2 regions of the Aureimonas sp. AU20 genome follow, and region 2 is predicted to be linked to the other one. Evidence: predicted binding sites of a transcription regulator. Region 2 holds the regulator's gene; the other holds the start of a gene.
The links. The regulator LexA, encoded in region 2, represses DNA repair genes until DNA is damaged. The targets are predictions, from matches to a motif close to TGTTCNNNNTGTGTTCNG.
Positions count from the first base shown of each region.

Region 1: a site for LexA is predicted at 1,132-1,149, ahead of M673_RS06510 (putative DNA modification/repair radical SAM protein). Genes of this name have one in related genera too.

Region 1 is NZ_CP006367.1:1,482,828-1,490,468, forward strand. It holds gene M673_RS06500 (BA14K family protein) at 1-285, opposite strand, end outside; gene M673_RS06505 (BA14K family protein) at 488-916, opposite strand; gene M673_RS06510 (putative DNA modification/repair radical SAM protein) at 1,163-2,404, shown strand; gene M673_RS06515 (helix-turn-helix domain-containing protein) at 2,639-3,031, shown strand; gene M673_RS06520 (M20 aminoacylase family protein) at 3,097-4,281, opposite strand; gene M673_RS06525 (D-alanyl-D-alanine carboxypeptidase family protein) at 4,423-5,628, shown strand; gene M673_RS06530 (CobW family GTP-binding protein) at 5,658-6,797, shown strand; gene M673_RS06535 (sulfurtransferase TusA family protein) at 6,791-7,108, opposite strand; gene M673_RS06540 (DUF924 family protein) at 7,137-7,641, shown strand, end outside.
Region 2 is NZ_CP006367.1:2,454,857-2,462,497, forward strand. It holds gene gltA (citrate synthase) at 1-633, opposite strand, end outside; gene gltX (glutamate--tRNA ligase) at 885-2,309, opposite strand; gene M673_RS10930 (ComEC/Rec2 family competence protein) at 2,610-4,703, shown strand; gene lexA (transcriptional repressor LexA) at 4,657-5,394, opposite strand; gene M673_RS10940 (molybdopterin molybdotransferase MoeA) at 5,466-6,689, opposite strand; gene moaC (cyclic pyranopterin monophosphate synthase MoaC) at 6,674-7,156, opposite strand; gene trpC (indole-3-glycerol phosphate synthase TrpC) at 7,153-7,641, opposite strand, start outside.

The sequences.
Region 1 (7,641 bases), 970 kb from region 2:
GGATGGGCGCTGCGGCGGGTAATAGGTCGGGGGAGCCTGCTGGGGCTGCGACAGGGCCGAGCCCAGAAGCGCGCCGGCGGCGAGCCCCAGCGCACCGCCCAGAAGCGCGTCGCCGGCATTGATCCGGTTGTGGTGCCGGCGCTGCGGGGGATAGTAGCCCGGAGGCGGCGGAGGCGGGGCGGGCTGGCCGATATAGCCCGGCCCGTTGTCCCAGGCCTGGGCCTCAGCAGTGCCAAGGCTCGTCGCCAGCGTGCAGGCGGTGAGGACGGCAAGAAGAATACGCATGGTTGCGAACTCCAGAGCGACGGATGCGCCGCCCTTCGGGCTCCCGGACCATCCGAGGTCTCGAAGCGGCTTTGTTGCGTTCATCATTAGCGGCGCCATCCTGAACGACGGCTGAATGTCATTCCGGCAATTGATGCGGTCGCGGCAAAAGAAAAGGGGCCGGCTGCGCGCCGATCCCCATCATGCATGAGCCTTAAGCCGATCAGAGGCGGCAGATGCGGCGCTCGCCCGCGCTGTTGGCGACATAGGTGTTGGTACGCGGATCGTAGGTGCGGTAGCGCGCGGCGCAGCGGGCGACCTGATCGCGGCTCACCGCCGCGCCGCCCTGGGCATTGCCGGCCGCCGCCGCGCCGAGCGCCGCGCCGGCCGCGAGGCCGAAAATCGTCGCCGCTGTGGAATCGCGGCGGTCGCGGTAGTTGTCGCGATACCAGCGATTGTAGCGGCGGTCGTCCCAACGCCGGGCATCGCGCCGGAATTCGCGGCAGTCGCGCGCGCCTGGGTTGCGGGCGCAGAAGCGCTCCACGAACCGCTGCCGCTCCCGGAAGCTCTGCGCCTCGGCGGGCGCGCTGAAGGTGACGCTGCCGGTTCCCAAAACCACGAGGGCCATAAAGACCTGACTGAAACGACGCATGACAAATTGCTCCCTTTGAAATGAACCGGCCCGTCGGGCAAAGCGCCCTTGAGGGATGACGGACATCCGAATGCGAGGCCAACGCGCCTCGCTTCCGTCCCGTTCCGACCGGTGATGGAGAAAGCAAGTTAGGCTTATTGATATGAACGCGGCCTGAACGGGCTGCGACGTCCCGCCACGGCAGGGACCGGTGGAAAAGCCCCAAACGCCATGGCCGGAACGAAGAGTGAACGCTATCTCTGGCCCATGGCCAAGATGACATTGATGGACAAGCTCGCGATCCTCAGCGACGCGGCGAAATACGATGCATCCTGCGCCTCGAGCGGCACGACGCGTCGCGACTCGATGAGGAGCGGTGGAATCGGCTCCACGGAAGGCTCGGGCATCTGCCACGCCTATGCGCCGGACGGGCGATGCATCTCGCTGCTCAAGATCCTGATGACGAACTTCTGCATCTACGACTGCGTCTACTGCGTGAACCGCTCCTCCTCGAACGTCGCCCGGGCGCGCTTCACGGTGGAGGAGGTGGTGAAGCTCACCATGGCCTTCTACAAGCGCAATTATATCGAGGGCCTGTTCCTCTCCTCGGGCATCATCCGAAGCTCCGACCATACGATGGAGGAGATGGTCCGCATCGCCCGCAAGCTGCGGATGGAGGAGAACTTCTCCGGCTACATCCATCTCAAGACCATTCCCGACGCGGCGCCCCGGCTGATCGAGGAGGCCGGCCTCTTCGCCGACCGCCTGTCGATCAATATCGAGCTGCCGACCGACGTCGCCCTGGAGAGCCTGGCGCCCGAGAAGAAGCCGCGCGACATCCGCCGCTCCATGGGCCACCTGCGCATGAAGATCGACGAGGGCAAAGGCGAGGCGCGGGATCGGATCAAGCCGCCGCGCTTCGCGCCGGGCGGCCAGTCCACGCAGATGATCGTCGGCGCCGACGGCGCGGACGACGAGACGATCCTCACCCGGTCGGAAAATCTCTACGGCAACTACCGGCTGCGCCGGGTCTACTATTCCGCCTTCTCGCCCATTCCCGACGCCTCGAACCGGCTGCCGTCCGCCAAGCCACCGCTGATGCGCGAGCACCGCTTGTATCAGGCGGACTGGCTCATGCGCTTCTATGGGTTCGACCGAGACGAGATCGTCTCGGGCGGGGAGGGCGGGATGCTCGATCTCCAGATCGATCCCAAGCTCGCCTGGGCACTGCGCAACAGGGACAAGTTCCCGGTCGACGTGAACAAGGCGGACCGAGACATGCTCCTGCGCGTTCCCGGCCTCGGCACCCGCTCGGTGGACGCGATTCTCTCCTCGCGACGGCACCGCACGTTGCGACTCGACGATGTCGCCCGGCTCTGTCGCTCCATCGAAAAGCTGCGCCCGTTCGTCTGCACGTTGGATTGGACGCCGGGAACGCGACTGGACGGCGAAAATTTGCGTAGCCAACTAACGCGCACGTCAAAGCCCGAGCAGCTCTCGCTTTTTTGAGAGAGTCCTGTAACCTGGGTTTACCTTTATCTCGGAATTTCAGTCTTCGCAGCGCGCGGAGGTTGCAGCTTTGTGGCGATGAATCACAATTTCGTCATGATCGCTGTATGAAACCCTGGGGTAGATGGGAACGTGGGTAGGCAACACGGGCGAATCCGGTCTAACGTCATCCAGGCTGGGTGATCGATCGTCCTACTCGCAAATGTTGCATTTCCTGATAGGCCGAGACGGTAGATGGTCGAGATGCAATATGGAGTTTCCGAGTTGAAGGCCGAACGCGATCCTATTGATGTGCAGGTGGGCGCGCGCTTGCGTTTGATCCGCACCTCCCGTCGCGTGTCCCTGGAAGAACTGGGGCGCCGGATCGGCGTGACCTACCAGCAGATTCAGAAATACGAGACCGGTGCCAACCGAATCAGCGCCAGCACGCTGTATCGAATCGCCAAGGCCTTCGAGACGAGCCCGATGTTCTTCTTCGAAGGGCTGGACGAGACCGAGGCATCCCGGCCCGTGGCGAGCCGCGAAACGCTGCAGTCCTCCATCGCGCTGTCGCGCATTCCCGATGTCGAGGTGCGCCATCGCCTGCGCGCGCTGATCGAGGCGCTGGACCCCGAAAGCGGTCGCTAAGCGTTTTACTCGTCTTCTGAACACGCTATCCGAGCCGGCGCATGCGCCGGCTTTTTCGCGTGCCGTCACGCCGCCAGGGGCAGCGCGCGCTCGGTGAGCTCGACCCAGTAGGACGCGCCGACGCTCAGCGCCTCGTCGCAGAAGTCGTAACGCGGGTGGTGCAGCCCGGCGCTCGGCCCGTTGCCGATGAACAGGAACGCGCCCGGACGCTGCTCCAGCATGAAGGCGAAATCCTCGCCGCCCATCAAGGGCGGGATGGCGCGCCGCACATTCGCCTCGCCCACGATCTCCGCCGCGACGTCACCGCAGAAAGCCGCTTTTGCGGCGTCGTTGAGCGTCACGGGGTAGTTTCGGTTGTAGATCGTCTCGGCGGCAAGTCCATGCGCGCTGGCGATGCCGGCGGCGATCTCGCGAATGCGCGTTTCGGCGAAGCTCTGCGTTTCCAGCCGAAGCGAGCGCACCGTGCCCGACACGGTGGCGCCTTCGGGAATGACGTTGCGCGCGAAGCCCGAGTGGAACTGCGTCACCGACACGACCAGCGAATCCAAGGGATCGACGTTGCGCGAGACGATCTGTTGCAGCGCCTGCACCAAGGCGGCTCCGGCCAAGATCGGGTCCCGCGTCTGATGCGGGATCGCGGCATGCCCGCCGCGCCCGTCCAGCTGGATCGAGAATTCGTCGGTCGCGGCCATGATCGGCCCGGGATTGATGGCGAACGTGCCGACCGGCAGGCCCGGCAGATTGTGCATTCCGTAGACTTCCTCGATGCCGAACCGCTCCAGAAGCCCGTCGTCGATCATCGCCTTGGCGCCTGCCCCGCCTTCTTCGGCCGGCTGGAACACGAAGGCGACCGTGCCGGCGAAGCGGCGCGTGGCGCAAAGCTCGCGCGCGGCGCCCAGCAGCATGGCCATGTGCCCGTCATGGCCGCAGGCATGCATGGCGCCGGGGCGCTGCGAGGCATAGGCGACGCCCGTTTCCTCCACGATCGGCAGCGCGTCCATGTCGGCGCGCAGCGCGATCGTCCGCCCGGCTGCCTGTCCCTTCGCGCCCCCCACGCCCTTCGCGATGCCGACGACGCCGGTGCGTCCGATGCCGGTCGCCACCTCGTCGCAGCCGAACGCCCGCAGCTGGGCCGCGATGAAACCCGCGGTGTCATGGACCTCGTAGAGAAGTTCGGGCATGGCATGGAGCGTCTGGCGCCAGGCGGCGAGGTCGGAAGCTGTGTCTTGAAGGCTCTGCGAAACGGGCATGGGAAGTTCCGAGGGATGCCATAGAATGGCGACAAATGAACCTTCTTAAAAAGTTCGGCCTATCCTGACACGAGTCGGGTGCGGGTGCGAAGGGGCTGAAGCCTGCCGTTTCGCCGGTCGTGGGGAAAAGAGAGGACGAGGATGCGGGCGAAGGCTCAGCTGCGGAGTTTCGTTCTGGCCGCGTTGTTGGCGGGCGCGCCGTTGGCCGGCGGCGCCATGGCCGCCAATACGATCGCGATCGATGTCGCGACCGGCAAGGTCCTGTCGCAGTCCAACGCCACGCAGCGCTGGTATCCGGCCTCCACCACCAAGCTGATGACGGCCTATCTCGCGCTGAAGGCGCTGGAGGAGGGCAGCGTCCAGCTCGACACGCCCGTGGTGATGACGCGCGACGCGGCGCGCCAGGCGCCCTCCAAGATGGGCTTTCCGCCCGGCTCCGTGATGCGGCTCGACGTGGCGCTGCGCATGATGCTGGTGAAATCGGCCAACGACGTCGCCTATTCCATCGCCCAGACCTTGGGCGGCGGCTCGGTCGAGGTCTTCGTGGCCGCGATGAACCGCGCCGCGATCGACCTCGGAATGCAGGACACGCATTACATCAATCCGAACGGCCTGCCGGGCGAGGGGCAATATTCCAGCGCCAAGGATCTCGGCATCCTGGGCGTCGCCATCCGCCGGCAGTTCCCCGCCTTTACCGACTATTTCTCCACCGAGGCGATCGCCGCCGGGCAGGCCGTGATGAAGAACGGCAATGGGCTCCTCGGCCGCTACAAGGGCGCGGACGGCATGAAGACCGGCTATATCTGCGCGTCGGGCTTCAATCTCGTGGCCTCGGCCACCCGCGACAACCGCACGATCGTCGCCGTGGTGCTGGGTGCCGAGGGGCCGATCGTGCGCGAGAGGCTGGCGGCGGAGGTGATCGAGAACGGCTTCAACACCAATCCGCGCTCGATCCGGGAGACGGTGCAGGACCTGCCCCATTCCGAAGGGCCGCCCGCCGACATCAGCGCCGCGGTCTGCTCGGCCGCCGGGCGCACCCAGCGCGCCAACGAGCGCGAGAGCGAAGACACGCGCGCCGAGACCTTCGGCTCGCCCTATCTCACCGAGGTCACCCGCCCGCCGGCGAGCGTGCCGGTGGCGCTGGGCGGCGCGGCAGCCGGGCGCGGCTTCGACGCTGGCATTTCGATGATCGCCGCCTACGGCATTCCGATTCCGACGCCGCGCCCGACCGAAAGCGGCGAAGCGACCTCGCCCGAGCGGCGCGCGCTGGACGCCCGCCAAAACGCCATGCGGCCAGGCTCCGATCTTCTCGATACGGCCGATCGCGTCGCGGGGCGCGCGCCGTGAGCGCCGCGCAAGAGGCCGCGCCGGAAGCCATGTCCGGTCCGGTTCCCGTCACGGTGCTGACGGGCTTTCTCGGCGCCGGCAAGACGAGCTTTCTCAATCGGCTCCTTCGTGCGCCCGAAGCGCGCGACACGGCGGTGATCGTCAACGAGTTCGGCGAGGTCGGGATCGACCATCTGCTTGTGGAGACGGCGCGCGACGGCGTGATCGAACTGGCCGACGGCTGCATCTGCTGCACTGTGCGCGGCGATCTCGTGGACACGCTGGCCGAGCTGGTGGACCGTGTACAGACCGGGCGCCTCGCGCCCTTTCGCCGTGTCGTGATCGAGACCACGGGTCTTGCCGATCCGACGCCGATCCTCGCCATGCTCATGGCCCATCCCGTGCTGCTCCAGCATTTCGCGCTGGACGGCGTGGTGACGCTGGTGGACGCGGTGACCGGGGCCGCCTCGCTCGCCGAGCGCGCGGAAGCGCAGCGGCAAGTCGCCTGCGCCGACCGGCTCCTCGTCACCAAGACCGATCTCGAAGCCGGTTGGAACGGGCTTCGCTCGGTGCTTGCCGCCCTCAACCCGCGCGCGCCGATCCGCGATGCGGCTGGGGCGGGCGCGGCGGATGTCTTCGGCTGCGGCCTGCTCGACCCGCAAACCCGCCAGGCCGACCTCCGGCGATGGATGGGCGAGGCCGCGCTCGATCATGGGCACGAGGGGCACGACCACCATCACCATCACGAGCACGTCTGCGGCCACGCCCATGGCGAGCCCTGCGACCACGAGAGCCATGCGCGGCCACATGCGCATGGCGCCGTCGCCTCCTTCTCGCTGGTTCACGACGCGCCGATCGCTTCTTCGGACTTGGAGGCGTTTCTCGACCTCCTGTTCATGCGGCAGGGCGACCGGCTGCTGCGCATGAAGGCGGTCGTGCGCCTGCGCGAGGACGAAGTGCGGCCGCTCGTCCTGCATGGCGTTCGAACCTATCTCCATCCGCCGGTGCGCCTGCCGGCCTGGCCAACGGGGGAGGCGCCGCGCTCGCGCCTCGTCCTGATCGGAGACGGGCTGGACGAGCGGCTGGTGCGCGATCTCTTCGCCGCCTTCACCGGCGCGGCCCGCATCGACGCGCCGGACCGCGCCGCGCTTCTGGACAACCCGCTGGCGCTCGGCTCCCACACCTACTGAGGCGCGCTCGCCGGGCGTTCGCCCTTCGTGATCTCGAATCGCCAGCCACCGCCCTCAAGGGTTACGGGCGGCTCGGCCTCGTGGCCCTCCATTCGGCACAGATGCGCGAGATCGAGCGGGGCGAGCGGATCGTCGGCGAGGACGCTGAGCCGGCTGCCCGGTGCACGCCGGCTGAGCGCCTTCCTGGTGCGCAGGGCGGGCAGGGGGCATTTCAGGCCGCGCAGATCGAGCCGCCCGCAAAGATCGGTCTCGCCGCGTGCTGCGCCTTTGTTCGCCTCGGCACTCTTCCTATCTAAGCCTTCAGCCGTCATTCCCACCCACTCTCCCGAAGCGAACCCCATGAGCGATTACTCGATCGACCCGCAGACCATCGTCGATTTCTGGCGCGATCTCGGCCCCGAGCGCTGGTTCGCGCGCGACGACGAGCTGGACGCGACGATCGCTCAGCGTTTCGGCGATGTCTACGAGCGCGCGGCGGCCGGCGAACTCGACGCCTGGGCGGAGGAGCCAAACGGCGCGCTGGCGCTCGTTCTGCTGCTCGACCAGTTTCCGCGCAACATGTTTCGCGGCACGCCGCGCGCCTTCGCGACCGACGAGAAAGCGCTGCGCCTCGCCAAAGCGGCGCTTGCGCGGGGGGACCATTATCATGTGGGCGAGGACATCAACCAGTTCTTCGCCTTGCCGCTGATGCATTCGGAGGCGCTGGCCGACCAGGAAGAGTGCGTGCGCTGGATGGGGGAGATCGGCGAGGAGAACGTCTCCTACGCCGAGGAGCATCGCGACATCGTCTCCCGCTTCGGCCGTTTTCCTCATCGAAACGCGATCCTCGGCCGGGACACAACAC
Region 2 (7,641 bases):
GATTTGGTAGGGCTCGCAGGGAACTGCGAAGCACATATGCAGGAAGTTTTCCGCGTAGGAGAGATCGTTGCGCGGGTAAACGAAAGGCTGACCGATGTGATACTTGTAGGCCATCGCCGCCAGGGTCGGCGTCTTGGCGATCATGCGGATCGACGCCACCATGCGCTGGTGCGGATCGGTGATGTCGGTGGAGTCGTGATAGAAGGCGGAGAGGGCGCCGACAGAGCCGACCATGACGGCCATCGGATGGGCGTCGCGCCGGAAGCCCGTGTAGAAGCGGGACATCTGCTCGTGCACCATCGTGTGGCGCGTCACGTGGTAGACGAAGTCCGCCTTCTCGCTCGCGGTCGGAAGTTCGCCGTAGAGCAGGAGGTAGCAGGTTTCGAGAAAGTCGCCGCGCTCCGCAAGCTGATCGATAGGATAGCCGCGATGCAGAAGAACGCCCTCGTCACCGTCGATATAGGTGATCTTCGACTCGCAGGACGCGGTCGATGTGAAGCCCGGATCGTAGGTGAAGAGACCGGTGTTCTTGTAGAGCGACGCGATGTCGACCACATCGGGTCCGATGGTTCCTGATCGGAGCGTCAGCTCCGCGCTCTTGTCTCCAAGGGCCAGTTTCGCCGATTGATTCATGCGTTACCCCTTCTGCGTGAGCCCGGGCGCCAACGGCCGTTCTTGGGCCAAACGCCAGCTTCGAGCGAATGCGTATCGGAAAGGGGGTTAAGGAACAAGTTTTCGGCGCAGAACAATTTTGCGCCGCAACACTCACTCAAGCTACCCCAGTGCAGGGCCTACAAGCCTCCTCCAAGCCGGATTCTTGGTTTCCAAGGGCGCGCGGGCACAGACATCAACCCCGCGCCCGCACCGTCCGGAATCTCAACCCGTTAAACGGACGCCTGGTCCTTGAGCCGCTGCAGCGATTCGTCTCGGCCCAAGACCGCCAGCACGTCATAGACGCCAGGCGAGGTGGACTTGCCGGTCAGAGCGGCACGCAGCGGCTGCGCGACCTTGCCGAGCTTCAGCCCAACGGATTCGGCATGGGCTTTGATCGCCGTTTCCAGCGATCCGACGCTCCAGTCGCCCGAGCCCTCCAGAACTGGAAGAAGCCCGCTCAGAATGTCTCGTCCATCCTTGGCCAGAATATCGGCGGCCTTCTCGTCCAGTGTGAGCGGCCTGCGAGCGAAGAGATAGGCGGCGCTTTCCGTCAGCTCCACCAGCGTCTTGGCGCGCTCCTTCAGGCCCGCCATGGCAGCCGACAGCTGGCGGCGAACCGTCGCGTCGTCATCCTGGCGCAGGATGTGCCCATTGGGCAGATGCGCGCGCTCAACCATTAGCGTCTCGACCAAATCCGTGTCGGAAGACCCGCGAATCCAATGGCCGTTGATGGCGTCGAGCTTGGCGAAATCGAACCGCGCCGCGCCCTTGTTGATGTCCGTGATGTCGAACCACGCCGTCATATTTTCGATCGACATGACCTCGTCGTCGCCATGGCTCCAGCCGAGACGCACGAGATAGTTCAGGAGCGCCTTCGGAAGGTAGCCCATGCCGCGATAGGCATCGACGCCCAGCGCGCCGTGACGCTTGGAAAGCTTGGCCCCGTCCGCGCCGTGGATCAGCGGAATATGGGCCATGACCGGAACGTCCCAGCCCATGGCCTGATAGATCAAGGTCTGGCGGCCGGCATTGGTCAGATGGTCGTCGCCGCGAATGATGTGCGTGACGCCCATGTCGTGGTCGTCCACGACGACCGCATGCATGTAGGTCGGAGTGCCGTCCGAGCGCAGCAGGATGAAATCGTCGAGATCCTTGTTGGGAAAGCGGACGTCGCCCTGAACCTGATCGCGCACCACGGTCTCGCCGTCTAAAGGCGCCTTGATGCGGATGACCGGCTTGACGCCGGCCGGCGCCTCGGACGGATCTCGGTCGCGCCAGCGACCATCGTAGCGGGGCGGGCGCTTCTCGGCCTTGGCCGTCTCGCGCATCTCGTCCAGCTCGGCCGGAGAGGCATAGCAATAATAGGCCTTACCGGCCGCGACGAGCGCTTCGGCCACTTCGCGGTGGCGCGCCGCCCGAGCGAACTGCGAGATCGGCTCGCCGTCAGCCTTCAGCCCGAGCCAGTCCAGCCCTTCGATGATCGCGCTTACGGCCGCGTCGGTCGAGCGCTCCCGATCGGTGTCCTCAATGCGTAGCAGCATCTGCCCGCCCATGCGCCGGGCGTAGAGCCAGTTGAACAAGGCCGTGCGGGCTCCGCCGATGTGGAGGAAGCCCGTGGGCGAGGGCGCGAAACGTGTCACCACGCGATCGGTCATCTCGGTGCCTTTGAAAACCGGGCGCGACGGAGATCGCAAGCCCTCTCAGTTTGAATGCGCGCCTCCGGTCGGGCTGCGCATGGATGGCCGGGTGTGTAACATAGGATCGAGAGGACTCAAGGCGGGGCGCACGTGCCGGCATCGCAGGTGACCACGGACGTTCTGCCGGACGGAGCCGCCGGCGATTCATCGTCCATCCCACGCGTCGATCCGATTGGGCCGTTGCGGCTCTGGCTTTCCCGGCAGGTACAGCGCGAACGGGATCTGCGATCGGCCTTCGCGTGGCTTCCTATCGGAATGATGATCGCAATCGCTCTCGTCTTCGGCTCGGGCTGGCGGCCTCCGGGCTGGCTGGGACCTGTCTTCGCGTTCGTAAGCATCGCTGGCGCAAACTTTGGGGCCGGTCGACCCTTTGTGAGATCCGCTTTCCTGTTGCCGCTCGGCTTCGCCCTTGGGCTTAGCGCGAGTTGGATCGAGCTAAAGACAACCGACACGGTGATGCTCTCGGGAAATGCGACGGTTCGCATTTCCGGGCGTGTTCTGCTTCGCGAGCAGGACGATCGCGGGCGCTATCGCTATACGATCCAAGTTCTGGCAACGGAGCGCCCGCATCTCAGCCGGCCGCCGGAACGTGTACGCGTGCTCGTATCGAGCCGCCATGAGGCCCTGGCGATCGGCGCTCGCTATGAGGGCCTCGTGCGCCTGCAGCCGCCGGCAGGCCCTGCCTTTCCCGGTGGATATGACTTCGCTTTCATGCCCTATTTCGACGGCACCGGAGCCTTCGGCTACTCGCTCGGGCCGCCGAACCCCTCCGTGGAACCCGGGACGCTTGGAGTTTTCGAACACGTCGCCAAGCTGCGCCTGCTGATCGGCGATAGGATTCGCGCCGTGATGCCGGACGAGCGCGGCGCGGTCGCGGCGGCGCTCATCAATGGCGAGCGCGCCGGGATTCCCGACGACATCGAAGCCGCCTTGCGAGTGACCGGACTTGCCCATGTCCTGTCGATCTCCGGCTTTCACATGGCGCTGGTGGCGGGAATGACCATGCTGGCGGTGCGCTCAAGCATCGCCGCCTTTCCGTCGCTGGCGCTGCGCTGGCAGGCGCGCAAGATCGCGGCGGTCGCGGCGCTGGGCATCACCGGGTTCTACTTCCTACTGGCGGGTGACAACGCCGCAACCGAGCGATCCTTCGTCATGATCGCGATCATGCTGGGCGCGGTTCTGGTGGATCGACCGGCCCTGACCCTGCGCAATGTTGCGATTGCGGCCATGGTGGTCATGCTGATCTCGCCGCATGCACTGATGACCGCGACCTTCCAGATGTCGTTTGCCGCCACCGCCGCGCTGGTCGGGGCATATGGTGCCTATTCCCGGTGGTCGAAGGGGGTGGGCGACGATCTCTCGCCCTTGCGCACGCTGGCGCTGGTTGTGATCGGCGTGTTCGTGTCGTCTCTGATCGCCGGCGCGGCGACGGCGCCTTATGCGATCTACCACTTTCAGCGGGCCGCGCCCTTCGGCCTTCTCGCCAATGTCCTGGCGACGCCGATCTTCTCGTTCTGGATCATGCCGCTGGCCTTGGCGAGCGTCTGCCTGATGCCGCTCGGCCTTGAAAGCTTGGCGCTTGTGCCCATCGGCTGGGGGCTCGATCTCGTGTTCTGGATGGCAAAGGCGCTGGCCGCTGCCTTTCCAGACTATGGCGTCGGGCAGATCGGCAGCGTCAGCCTCATCTGCTTCACGGTCTGTCTGCTGCTGCTCTCGTTTTGCCAGAGCCATTTTCGATGGGCGGCGGTCGCCCCGCTGGTTCTCGGCCTTCTCCTCGTTCCTGCAGCCTCGCGTCCCGAATTCGTCATATCGGAGGACGCTCGGGACATTGCCGTGATCGGCGAGGATGGCCGGGTGATCGATCTTCGCAAACGCCCGAACCGCTTTGTGCACGATCAATGGAAGCGCGCCTACCAGTTGGCGCCTCTCGGCCGTTCGAAGGACGATCGAAAGACCTTCGAATGCAAGGAGCAGATTTGCCGTGCGAAGACCCGCTCCGGGCTCCGCGTTGCCTGGACCGATCAGTTGGAGAAGCTGGGAGAACTCTGCGACACGGCCGATATCGCCGTGGTCGCCCGCGCGCCTCGCATCGAATCCTGCCGCTCAGGTGCGAAACTTCTGACACTCCGCACACTGCGGCGCACAGGCGCGGTGGCTCTGGAGAGGCAGCGAGGCGGATGGGCGCTGCAGCCGTCCATTCCCCAGGCCTTCGAGGAATGGAACCAGCATCGCTCGGCGCCTTGGCCCGAACGAATGGGAGGCGAGAAGCCGGGCCAGAAAAAGCTGAAAGGCGCGCGGCCGCGCCCTAGTGATAGCGGCGGATCAGACCGACGAGACGACCCTGCACCTTGACCCGTCCCGCTTCCAAGACCCGCGTCTCGTAGGCGGGATTGGCGGCTTCCAACTCGACCATAGTGCCGCGACGACGGAAGCGCTTCAAGGTAGCCTCCTCCTCGTCGATGAGGGCCACGACGATCTCGCCGGCGGTTGCCGTCTCGGCCCGCTGGATCAGCACCGTGTCGCCGTCGAGAATGCCGGCTTCGACCATCGAATCGCCTTTCACCTCCAGAGCGTAATGCTCGCCCTGGCCGAACATCTCGATCGGGAGCGCGATGGAGCGGCTGTTCTGCTGGATTGCGGAAATAGGAACACCCGCAGCGATGCGGCCCATAACGGGAACGGGCATCGAGTCATTGGCAGCGTCCGCCGTCTCGCCGCTTCGCGCGGTGGCAGCCCGCCCCGGAAAGGGCAAAACCTGCCGCTCGATCGTCTCGCCTTGGGAAACCTTCGCGGTAGTTGACGCGGCGACCTGACCTTTACCGGCCATGGAATCGGGAAGCCGAACGACTTCAAGAGCACGGGCTCGGTTGGGAAGGCGGCGGATGAAGCCGCGTTCCTCCAGCGCCGTAATCAACCGGTGGATGCCGGATTTGGATTTCAGGTCCAGCGCTTCCTTCATCTCGTCGAAGGACGGGGGAACGCCGATCGACTGCAGGCGATCATGAATGAAGAGGAGCAATTCATGCTGCTTGCGGGTCAACATCGTTCGTATCCAACCAAAACAAAACCTGAACAAAGCCTATCTGTTCTGTTTGTGTTCTGCAAGGATGCCTGTCAAGCCAATCGCACGAACTCACAGGGATCGCCGGTCTCGCCAGGAGGAGCATAAGGTTGCCTGACGAGAAGCACCTCCGCTAGGGCGAAGACACTGAGGAGCGAGGAGTCCTGCCGATCGAACGGGACGATGCGGGGCTTGCCGTCTGTCTCCCCACTGATTCGGCCACGCATGAACTCGGCACGATGGTCGTTGGCAGAAGCGGGCGCTCCCAATACGCCCCTTTCATAGCCACCGTGCGCCGGGCGCCCGGCCAGCCGTTCGACCAGCGGCCGAAGAAACAATTCGGCGGTGACGAGGCTGGAGGCGGGGTTTCCCGGCAGACCTAGAAACCGCATCTCGCCGAAGCGTCCGGCCATCAGCGGCTTGCCGGGCCGCATGGCGACCTTCCAGAAATCGAGTTCCACTCCACACTCGCGAAAGACCGGCGCGACGAGGTCGTGATCTCCGACCGAGGCGCCGCCGATCGTCACGAAGGCATCCACTTCATCGCGCCTGGCCCGGTCGAGCACGGCGGCAAGCGCCGAGCGGTCGTCCGCGACAATGCCATAGGACAAAGCCTCTCCGCCCGACGCTTCCACCATCGCGGCAATTCCGAATCCGTTGGACGCCACGATCTGCGCCGGGCCGGGGCGCGTGCCGGGCAGAACCAATTCGCTGCCGGTCATCAGAATGGCGACGCGCGGGCGCCGACAAACCTCGACCTCCGCGTGACCGCCGCTCGCCGCCAGCGCGATACTGGCAGGGCGAAAGATCGTGCCGGCCCGGAGAAGCGGCGCACCCTCTCGAAAGTCATTGCCCGCCGGGCGAATATGGCGGCCGGGCGTGACCGGCTCGCGGACGAGCACCGTCTCCGAGTCGGGACGCTCGGTATTCTCCTGGATGACGACGGCATCCGCGCCTTGCGGCGCGGGTGCGCCGGTGAAGATGCGAACCGCCTCGCCAGCACGCAAAATGCCTTCGAACGCCGCGCCGGCGGCCGATTCTCCGATGAGACGCAGTCGCGTTTCACCAGCGCTTAAGTCGCTGGCAAGGACGGCATATCCGTCCATCGCGGAGGCATCAAAAGAAGGCTGGGTCAGGAGGGCCGAGAGATCGCTCGCCAGCCGACGCCCGGCGAGCCTCCGCAGATCCACCCGCTCGGTTTGCACCACCGGCGAGACGTCGAACAGGAGCCGCTCGCGCGCCTCCTCGACCGGCAGCAAACTCAAGCGGCGCTCCAAGTGCCGGAACGGCCGCCCGTCTTCTCCATGAGACGGATCTGGCTGATCGTCATGTCGCGGTCCACCGCCTTCGCCATGTCGTAGATCGTGAGGCAGGCGATGGACACGGCGGTCAGCGCTTCCATTTCGATCCCCGTCTTGCCGGATACCCGGCACGTCGCGGAGACGCGGATGCCGGGCAGGGCCGGTTCGTACTCCAGATCGAGGGAGACCTTCTCCAGCATCAGCGGGTGGCAAAGCGGAATCAGTTCGTGGGTCTTCTTCGCGCCCATGATGCCGGCTATGCGCGCGATCGCGATCACGTCGCCCTTTTTGGCACTGCCCTGCCGAATCATCTCCAGCGTTTCCGCCCGCATCAGGACGAGGCCTTCGGCCCGCGCCGTGCGGACCGTCTCGGGCTTGTCACCGACATCGACCATGCGGGCCGAGCCGTCCGCATCGAGATGAGTCAGCGAAACCTCGCTCATGCCGCTTCCGCCGCTGCGCCGAAGAGCAGCTTGCGAGTGGCCATTTCCACGTCGCTTTGCCGCATCAGGCTCTCGCCGACGAGGAAGGTGCGAATGTTCGCACCGGCGAGGCGCACGCAATCCTCATGCGTCGAGATCGCGCTCTCACCGACGAGGATGCGATCCGCCGGAATGAGCCTGGCGATCCGCTCGCTCGTGGACAGGTCGGTTTCGAACGTGCGCAGATTGCGGTTGTTGATGCCGAAAAGCGGTGAACGCAGCTTGAGCGCGCGTTCGGCCTCGGCCTCGTCATGAACTTCGAGAAGGACGTCCATCCCATGCGCGAAAGCGCTGGCTTCGAGCTCGGCTGCCAGCGCATCGTCCACGGCCGCGAGAATGATGAGGATCGCATCGGCACCCCAGGCGCGCGCTTCCGCGACCTGATAGGTGTCGAACATGAAGTCCTTGCGCAAGGCGGGCAAGGCGGTTGCGTTGCGAGCCTCAGT